DNA from 2 places in the Kribbella deserti genome. Region 1 is predicted to be linked to the other one. Evidence: riboswitches for the same ligand, from Rfam matches in the RefSeq annotation. Region 1 holds a riboswitch; the other holds the start of a gene.
What was found. Region 1 has a riboswitch for S-adenosylmethionine ahead of ACFFGN_RS13550 (aminotransferase class V-fold PLP-dependent enzyme). Riboswitches for the same ligand answer to the same signal wherever they lie in the genome.
Positions count from the first base shown of each region.

Region 2: another riboswitch for S-adenosylmethionine. It lies ahead of thrC (threonine synthase); the one in region 1 lies ahead of ACFFGN_RS13550 (aminotransferase class V-fold PLP-dependent enzyme).

Region 1 covers NZ_JBHLTC010000018.1:26,375-30,698, forward strand. The annotation lists gene ACFFGN_RS13545 (prolyl oligopeptidase family serine peptidase) at 1-955, shown strand, start outside; gene ACFFGN_RS13550 (aminotransferase class V-fold PLP-dependent enzyme) at 1,026-2,390, opposite strand; SAM riboswitch class IV at 2,405-2,518, opposite strand; gene ACFFGN_RS13555 (DinB family protein) at 2,659-3,183, shown strand; gene ACFFGN_RS13560 (NADP-dependent oxidoreductase) at 3,196-4,128, opposite strand; gene ACFFGN_RS13565 (MarR family winged helix-turn-helix transcriptional regulator) at 4,224-4,324, shown strand, end outside.
Region 2 covers NZ_JBHLTC010000006.1:260,820-265,143, forward strand. The annotation lists gene otsB (trehalose-phosphatase) at 1-143, shown strand, start outside; gene ACFFGN_RS06645 (hypothetical protein) at 353-781, opposite strand; gene ACFFGN_RS06650 (DNA-3-methyladenine glycosylase family protein) at 862-1,794, shown strand; SAM riboswitch class I at 2,192-2,333, shown strand; gene thrC (threonine synthase) at 2,345-3,613, shown strand; gene ACFFGN_RS06660 (ubiquitin-like small modifier protein 1) at 3,610-3,885, shown strand; gene bla (class A beta-lactamase) at 4,000-4,324, opposite strand, start outside.

The sequences.
Region 1 (4,324 bases):
CGCCAAGCCTGGTGTGGACGAGGTCTTCGTCGGCCTGTCGTCGCTCACGGCGCCGGTAGAGGCCTCGGTCGTTAGCGCGACCACTGGCGAGGTGAGGCGGTTGCCCGAGCTGGTGCCGACCACCTCGACCGACTTCGTACCACCCGAGATCACCGTCACGAGGGCGTCGGCGCCGAGCAAGGACGGCACGCCCGTCCCGTACTTCCTGGTGACTCGGGCCGACCTGGACTACGCCGAGCCGCGGCCGACGCTCTTGTACGGCTATGGCGGGTTCAAGGTCCCGCTGGTCCCGGACTACCGCCCGGGCTGGTCCGCCTGGCTTGCCGCAGGTGGTGTGCTCGTCCTGGCCAACCTGCGGGGAGGCGGTGAGTTCGGCAGCGAGTGGTACGACGCGGGCAGGCTCGACCGGAAGCAGAACGTCTTCGACGACTTCATCGGTGTAGCCGAGGAGCTGCAGCGCACAGGTGTCACCACCGCCGCCCAGTTGGCGATTCATGGTCGCAGCAACGGTGGCCTGCTCGTGGGCGCGGTGATGACGCAGCGGCCCGAGTTGTTCGCGGCGGCCCTGCCGTGCGTGGGGGTGATGGACCTGCTGCGCTTCCACAAATTCACGATCGGAGCGGCCTGGGCATCCGACTACGGCCGGCCCGACGACGAGGCGGATTTCCGTACGGCGCTGGCCTACTCGCCGCTGCACAATCTTGAGCCCGGTACGTCGTACCCACCGACGCTGGTGATGACAGCGGACCACGATGATCGCGTGGTGCCGCTGCACAGCCACAAGTTCACCGCGGCGCTACAGCACGCCCAAGCCGGCGACAACCCGGTGATCGCGCGCATCGAGGTCGACGCCGGACATGGCATGGGCAAACCGCTGGCGATGGTTGCTTCCGAGTGGGCAGACCTCTTGGCCTTCGCGGCTGGTTATACGGGTCTGCGGCCGACGGAGGCCTAACGCGGTTCCCGCGCGGTCTTCCCCGCGCGCACGATTGAGGTCGAGTCTGCGGCGAAGGCGGTAGCGGGACTTACCAGATCTGCGGGGCGGTGAGATCGCGCGGGTCGGTGACGGGCTGACAGCCTTCCGCCGACTCCAGGTACGCCGACTTCGGGCCCTTCGTGGCAAGGGTGCGAATCGCCTCGATAAGGCGCTCGACGTGCTCGCGGGTGACACCGAGGCCGAGGCTGGCGCGAACGGCCGTGGAACTTGTCGGATCACCTGCGAGCAGGTGGCCCGTCAGGAGATGGGCGCAGAACTTGCCGTCCCGTACGCCGATCCCGTACTCCGCGGAGAGCGCTGCCGACACCAGAGTGGACGTCAGGCCTTCGATCGTGAAGGTGACCGTTCCGACGCGGTCGGCGTCGTGCCCGAACAGCGAGTAGGTCTTGACGCCTGGGATGTTGGCAAGGCCGTCGCGCAACCGGCCGAGCAAGAACTGCTCGTGCTGCTCGATCGCGTCGCGGTGCTTCGAGATCGCCGCACACGCTGCAGCGAGCGCGATCGCGCCGATGACGTTGGGCGAGCCACCCTCGTGGCGGGACGGCCCTTCGTTCCAAACGGTCGTGTCGCCCGTAACGGCCGAGGTGGCGCCGCCACCCGCCAGGTACGGGTTGGCCGCGTTGAGCCAGTCGGCCCGGCCGACGAGGGCGCCAGCGCCGTACGGGGCGTAGAGCTTGTGACCGGACAGTGCGACCCAATCGACCTCAAGCGCGGCAATGTCCACTACGCGGTGCGGAGCCAGCTGCGCCGCGTCGAGGCAGATCCGCGCGCCATGGGCCTTCGCGACGGCGGCGATCTCGGCTACCGGGAAGATCTCGCCGGTCACGTTCGAGGCGCCTGTGACGACTACAAGCCGGGGACCCTCCGGCGCCTCGCGAAGGGCGTTGGCGACGGCGCTGACCGCGGAAGCGGGGGAGTCCGGCGCGGCCAGTCGGACCGTACGCTCGGCCGGCCAGGGCAGCAGCGCCGCGTGGTGCTCGGTCTCGAACACGATCACCGTGGCGTTGCTCGGCAGGCATCGCGCCAGCAGGTTCAGGGCGTCGGTGGTCTGCCGCGTGAACACCACCTGGTCGTCGGACCGGGCGCCGACAAACGCATGTACCTCGGCGCGGGCGCGCTCGTACCACTGGGTGGTGATGCGCGAGGCGTAGCCGTTGCCGCGATGCACCGACGCGTACGACGGCAGGGCTGCCTCGACCGCGGCTCGCACCGACTCCAGACAGGGGGCACTCGCGCCATGGTCGAAGTTCGCGTAATCCGTGACGCGGCCGTCGGCCAGCGGCACGAGCAGATCCGTCGCGACCGTGGCGGGAATGCCGCCGGTGAAGCGGCGGGTGACGGCCGGACGGGCCGCAGCGGTCTGCGACGGTTCGAGGATGGAGAGGATGGACATGGAGACCTCCCGGTGGTCCGCGCTTGCCGACCGGGGTGTCCGGACGGCCTGGTCCTCACCCGGGGCACCCCACCGCGGAGGAGGGTTGCCGGCCAGCGAGCCGGGGCTTGACGCTGGCGCTCATGACCTGCCGAAGACGGTAACGAATCGCCCCGGGATCGCGCCAGTGACAATCTCACTAGTTGGGATTTACCTCCGTATCGTGAGACGTCACGCGTGCGGGCGAATCTCGCTGGCGCCGGCTCGACGTGGCGGAGAGGATGCGCGGATGACCTGGACAGCGCCCGAAATCACCCGGCCGGAAGGCTCCCTCGTCGCGGGGGAGCGCGAGCTGATGGCGGGTTATCTCGACTTCTACCGCACGACGTTGCTCTACAAATGCGCCGGGCTGACGGCCGAACAGCTGGCCGAGCGACCCGCGTCGCCGTCGACGTTGTCGCTGCTGGGCCTGATCCGGCACCTCGCGAAGGTGGAGCGAATCTGGTTCCGCCGCAACTTCGCCGCCGGGCGATTCGAGCCGGCCGAGCCGCTGTTCGACCCGGAACTCGGCAAGGATGCGGACTTCGAACTGCTCGACGCGTCCCGCGCCCAAGCCGAGTACGAGCAGTTGATCGAAGAATGGCGGCTGTCGGACGAGGCCGCGGCGGGATATGACCTGGACGAGCGCTTCGACCTGAAGGGGGAGGAGGCGTCGCTGCGGATGATCTACCTGCACATGATCGGGGAGTACGCCCGCCACTGCGGCCACGCCGACATGGTCCGCGAGCGCCTCGACGGCGTCACCGGGGCTTAATGCATTCAGGGTCTAGGCAGGTGTGACGACGACCTTGCCGGGGAGCTTGCCCGCGTCGCTCAGCTGGTGCACCCTGGCGAGTTCGGCCAGCGGGTAGCGCGCGCTGACGTCGATCCGTAGCTCGCCCGCGTCGACCTTCGCGACCAGCCCGGCGAGCTGACCGACGTCGCTGCGAACGAACATGGTCACCGCGCGAACGTCGCCCTCGACGCTCTCCAGCCCGGGCGGAACCGTCGTGACGAAAACGCCGCCAGGACGCACGCGATCCAGGAGTTCGTGTAGCTGCGGTTGGTCGAGCCGTGCCAGATTGAGAACGGCGTCGACCGGTTCGGTGATCGCGGCCGGTACCGACGCCGAGGTGTAGTCGAGGACCTCGTCGGCACCATGGGCGCGGGCCTTCTCGAGGCCGCGCGGGCCTGCCGTCGCGATGACGACCGCGCCCGCCTGTTTGGCCAGCTGTACGGCGAAGCCGCCGACTGCTCCACTCGCGCCGTTGATGAGGATCCGTTGTCCCGCCTGCAGTCCCGCGTGCTCGAACAGCGCCTGCCATGCGGTCAATCCGGTAGACGGCAGGGCCGCGGCGTCCGCGAGATCGACCTTGCCCGGCGCGGCGGTCAACGCCTCGACTTGGGCTAGCGCGAACTCGGCGGCGGCGCCGCTCGCGGTCATCGGGAGGAACCCGATGACCGGATCGCCGACCCGGTATCCCACGACGCCCGGGCCGAGCTCCGCGATCGTGCCCGCCACGTCGTGACCGGGGATGTGCGGGAACTCCAGCGGGAACACCTGCCGCAGGTAACCGCCGCGAATGCCCGCATCGACCGGGTTGAACGCCATCCCGGCGACCTGGATCAGCACCTGGCCCGGTCCAGGCGTCGGCCGGTCGGCCTCTTCGTATCGCAGGACCTCGCTGTCGCCGTACTGGTGGTAGCGCACTGCCTTCATGATGCGGTCTCCTTGCTTGGCGGAAGTTGCTTCGAATTCGAAGCACATGAACGACGGTAGCACGCTTTGAATTCGAAGCAAGTAGGGTGCTGGTCATGACGCGCAAAGGCGGACCGCTGGATCCGGCTCAGCTGGCCGGGTACTTCGCCCTGATGGAGGTCAGCAGCCTGTTGCAGCACGCCGTCGAGCAGCACTT
Region 2 (4,324 bases), on a different contig from region 1:
ACGGCCTGTACGCCGTACTCGTGGCGGCCCGTTCGTCCGGCGCGACCGAGGTGGCCGACGCCGCCGACATCGTGGTGGACGATCCGGCCGGCGTGGTCACGGTTTTCACCGCCCTCGCCGACGCCATCGCCGCTCGCGCCTAGACCACCTCATGTTGTCCGCGCGGCGGGCTTGATACGCGATGGCTTCCCGCGCGGCGGGCTTATGTGCGACGGCTTCCCGCGCGGCGGGCTTATGTGCGACGGCTTCATGCGCGGCGGGCTTATGTGCGACGGCTTCATGCGCGGCGGGCTTATGTGCGACGGCTTCCCGCGCGGCGGGCTTATGTGCGACGACTTCATGCGCGCAGGCTTTAGGCGCGGCGGAAGAGCGGCCGTAAGGGGCGTTCGTTGTAGCCGCCGTCGGCCAGACCCGCGAGCCGTTCGAAGGGGTTGCGCGAGGCCGGGCAGCCCGTGCGCAGGAACGACCAGGCCGCGCCGAGGCCGTAGAGCGGCAGCATCGGCAGGCCGATCAGGCAGAAGTACTGCCAGGAATGCCGTTCCTCGTGGCGGACCAGGGCCGGGCTGTTGTCGAAGTACGAGCGGTCGTGTTTGGTCAGCACCACGTTGCCGAGCGTGAAGGCGCCCGCGACCGGAAAGCCGAGGCGGTACCCCGTCCCGTAGAGCAGACCGCGCGGTCCACGGCTGAGCTTCGCCCGCCCGATGAGCGCCACCAGGAGCCCGGCGAGCGTGGTCAGATTGAGTAAGTTCACCACCACTTTGACCCGCTGCCACCCCGTCATACCCCGAGTATGAGCGCCCCGGATGGCCTTGTCCCGCCCGCGCGCGCGGCTTTGTCGGTGCCGGCAGGCAGACTGGAGCGGTGACTTCGGTGAAGCGGCGATGGGTGCCCGGGCGACCGGCCGATCCGCAGTTGCTGATCGGCGCGTTGCGGCGAGGCGCGGGCGATCCGACGTACCGGTTCGATCGCGACACCCGCACGGTCTGGCGAGCCACTCACACGCCGGACGGCCCGGTCCTGCTCCGCCTCACGCCGTACGACGCGCTCGGGGAGATCGACGCCGAGGCCTGGGGACCGGGCGCGGCCTGGGCGCTGGACGGTGTGCCCGAGCTGCTGGGTGATTCCGACAGCTGGGAGGGGTTCGAGCCGCAGCACGACGTACTGGCCCACGCCGCGCGCCGGTTCGCGTACTTCCGCGTGCCGAAGACCCGGGCCGTCTTCGAGGCGATGGCCGCTGCCGGGATCGAGCAGGTTGTCACCGGCAAGGAGGCCTTCCGCGCCTGGAGGGTCCTCATCAAGACGTACGGCGAACCAGCGCCCGGGCCAGCCGAACTCTTCGTGCCGCCTACCCCCGAGCAGTGGCGGTTGATCCCGTCGTGGATGTGGTTGCGCGCCGGAGTCGACGGGAAGCGCTCGCGCGTCGTCATCACCGCGGCCACCCGTGCGAAGGCTCTCGAACGTACCTTGGCTCTAACCGATTCGACCGAGGTGGAACGGGCCCTGCGGTCCTTGCCGGGCGTCGGGGTCTGGACCGCCGCCGAGGTCCGCCAGCGGGCGCACGGTGATGCCGACGCCTTCTCGTTTGCCGACTATCACGTGTCCCGCAACGTGTCGTATGCGTTGACCGGCGAAGAACTCGACGACGACGCCACCGCCGAACTCATCGAGCCATACCGAGGCCACCGCTACCGAGTCCAGCGCCTCCTCGAACTAGCCGGCCCCGGCCACCCCCGCTACGGCCCCCGCATGTCCCTCCCCACCCACACCCCCGGCGCCACCCACCACCTCCGCTGACCCCTCTGTATCCCGTTCATCGGACGCTAGTTACCCGGCGTGTCGCCGTTCATCGGACCCTTGTGACAGGGCGTGTCGCCGTTCACTGGACCCTTCTGACCAGAGATCCGGCCATGGACTGCCAGCACCAGCGTGCCGGTCAGAACCGCGGCGAAAGGCCGACGAGACGATCCCGGCCGATCGTGGTTCCGGCGGCGGCTCGGGCAAGTTTGGTCACAAGCGTCCGATCAATGCCGACACGCCCTGTCACAAGCGTCCGATGAACGGCGACACGCCGGGTAACTAGCGTCCGATGAACGGGAAGCGCGGCGGGGCGGGGGTGGGGGTGGTGAGATCTGGGGTCTCGGATGGTGGGATCGGGGGACGGAATGTGGGATGGGTTGGGTAATCTCGGTCGTGCTCATCCAGAGGGACTGAGGGAAACGGCCCGTTGAAGTCCCGGCAACCCTCCCCGTTGACGCCTCGATCCGGAGGTGTTCGGCGGCGGAACGGTGCCAAATCCGTCCCGTGCCGAGATCCGGATGCGGGGAAGATGAGGAGGGAACTCCGCATGAGCCTGACCACCGCTCCCGAGACCCACACCATCCGCGAAGGCGCCTTCGGCAATGCCACGCACCTGAGCTGTCGCGCTTGTGGAGCACAGTCGCCGCTCGGCCCGTACTACGCCTGTATGGAGTGTTTCGGTCCTCTCGAGGTCGGCTATTCCTATGGCACGGTCACTCGTGAGCAGATCGAGGCCGGCCCCAAGAACATCTGGCGCTACCAGCCGCTGCTGCCGGTTCCGACCGACGTGGAGAGCTTCCCGAACACCGAGCCCGGCTACACCCGCTTGGTCAAGGCGGACAACCTGGCTCGCGAGCTCGGCCTGAAGACCCTCTGGGTGAAGGACGACTCGGGCAATCCGACCCACTCCTTCAAGGACCGGGTCGTCGCCACCGCCCTGAGCGCCACCCGCGAGCTCGGGCTCAAGGTCTTCGCGTGCCCCTCCACCGGCAACCTGGCGAACGCCGTCGCGGCCGCAGCGGCCCGGGCCGGTATCCGCTCGGTGGTCTTCATTCCGAGCAACCTCGAGCGGGCCAAGATCATCACCACCGCGGTGTACGGCGGAACCCTGGTGGCCGTCGACGGCAACTACGACGACGTGAACAAGCTGGCCTCGGAAATCGCCGGCGAGGAAGAGGGCTGGGCCTTCGTCAACGTCAACGTCCGGCCGTACTACTCCGAGGGTTCCAAGACCTTGGCCTTCGAGATCGCCGAGCAGCTCGGTTGGCGCCTGCCGCAGCAGATCGTCGTGCCGGTCGCTTCGGGCTCACAGCTCACCAAGATCGACAAAGGTTTCACCGAGCTGCAGAACCTCGGCCTGGTCGACACGTGCGACTACAAGGTGTACGGCGCGCAGGCGACGGGTTGTTCTCCGGTCGCGCAGGCCTTCCGCGACGGCCACGACGTGGTGAAGCCGGTCAAGCCCGACACCATCGCGAAGTCCCTGGCGATCGGTAACCCGGCCGACGGGCCGTACGTGCTGGACGTGACCCGCCGTACCGGTGGTGCCGTCGAGGACGTGACCGACGAAGAGGTTGTCGAGGGCATCCAGTTGCTGGCCCGCACCGAGGGCATCTTCGGTGAGACCGCGGGCGGGGTGACCGTCGCGACGCTGAAGAAGCTGCTCGCGACCGGCCAGCTCGATCCCGAGGCCGAAACCGTCATCATCAACTCCGGCGACGGGCTGAAGACGCTCGACGCCGTCGCCGACCGGGTCGGCCCGAAGGTCACCATTCCCGCGACGTACGACGCATTTGTGAAGGCAGGTCTGCAGTGAGTGTGAGTGTGCGCGTTCCGACCATCCTGCGGCCCTACACCCAGGGCGTATCCGAGGTCTCCGTGGACGGCTCGACCCTGAGCGAGGTGCTCGAGTCCCTCGACGCCTCGTACCCGGGCATCAAGTCGCGCGTGCTGGACGAGGCGGGCGAGCTGCGCCGCTTTGTCAACGTCTACGTGGACAACGACGACGTGCGCTTCTCCGAGGGCCTGCAAACCCCGATCAAGGACGGCGGCCAGGTCTCCATCATCCCCGCCGTCGCCGGCGGCTGAGCCACTCACCTTTAGCGTTCGTCGGTCGAATCCGCCCTCGCCCGCAGCGGACCTTCAAGAGGTCCGCGGCGGCACAGAGGGTGGATTCGGACCGATGAACGCCAGTGGTTGGGCCTACTCGCCGGGCGCCAAGGTGCTGGCGAGGATGCGGGCGGTTTTGGCGATCAGGGCGTCGTCCCAGACCGCGTCCTTGGTGTGTTTCGTGGTGTAGACAGCTAGGACGAGCGGAGTGCCTGCAGTCGTCCACGCCACCCCGACATCGTTGGCCGTGCCGTAGTCGCCCGAACCGGTCTTGTCGCCGAGAACCCAGTTGCTAGGCAGACCCGCGCCGAACCGCTTCTTGCTTGTGGTGTTGGCCTTGAGCCACGCAGTCAGCTGTTCCCGGTCACGCTCGTTCAGCGCGTTGCCGAGGACCAGCCGCCTCAAGTTGGCCCCCATC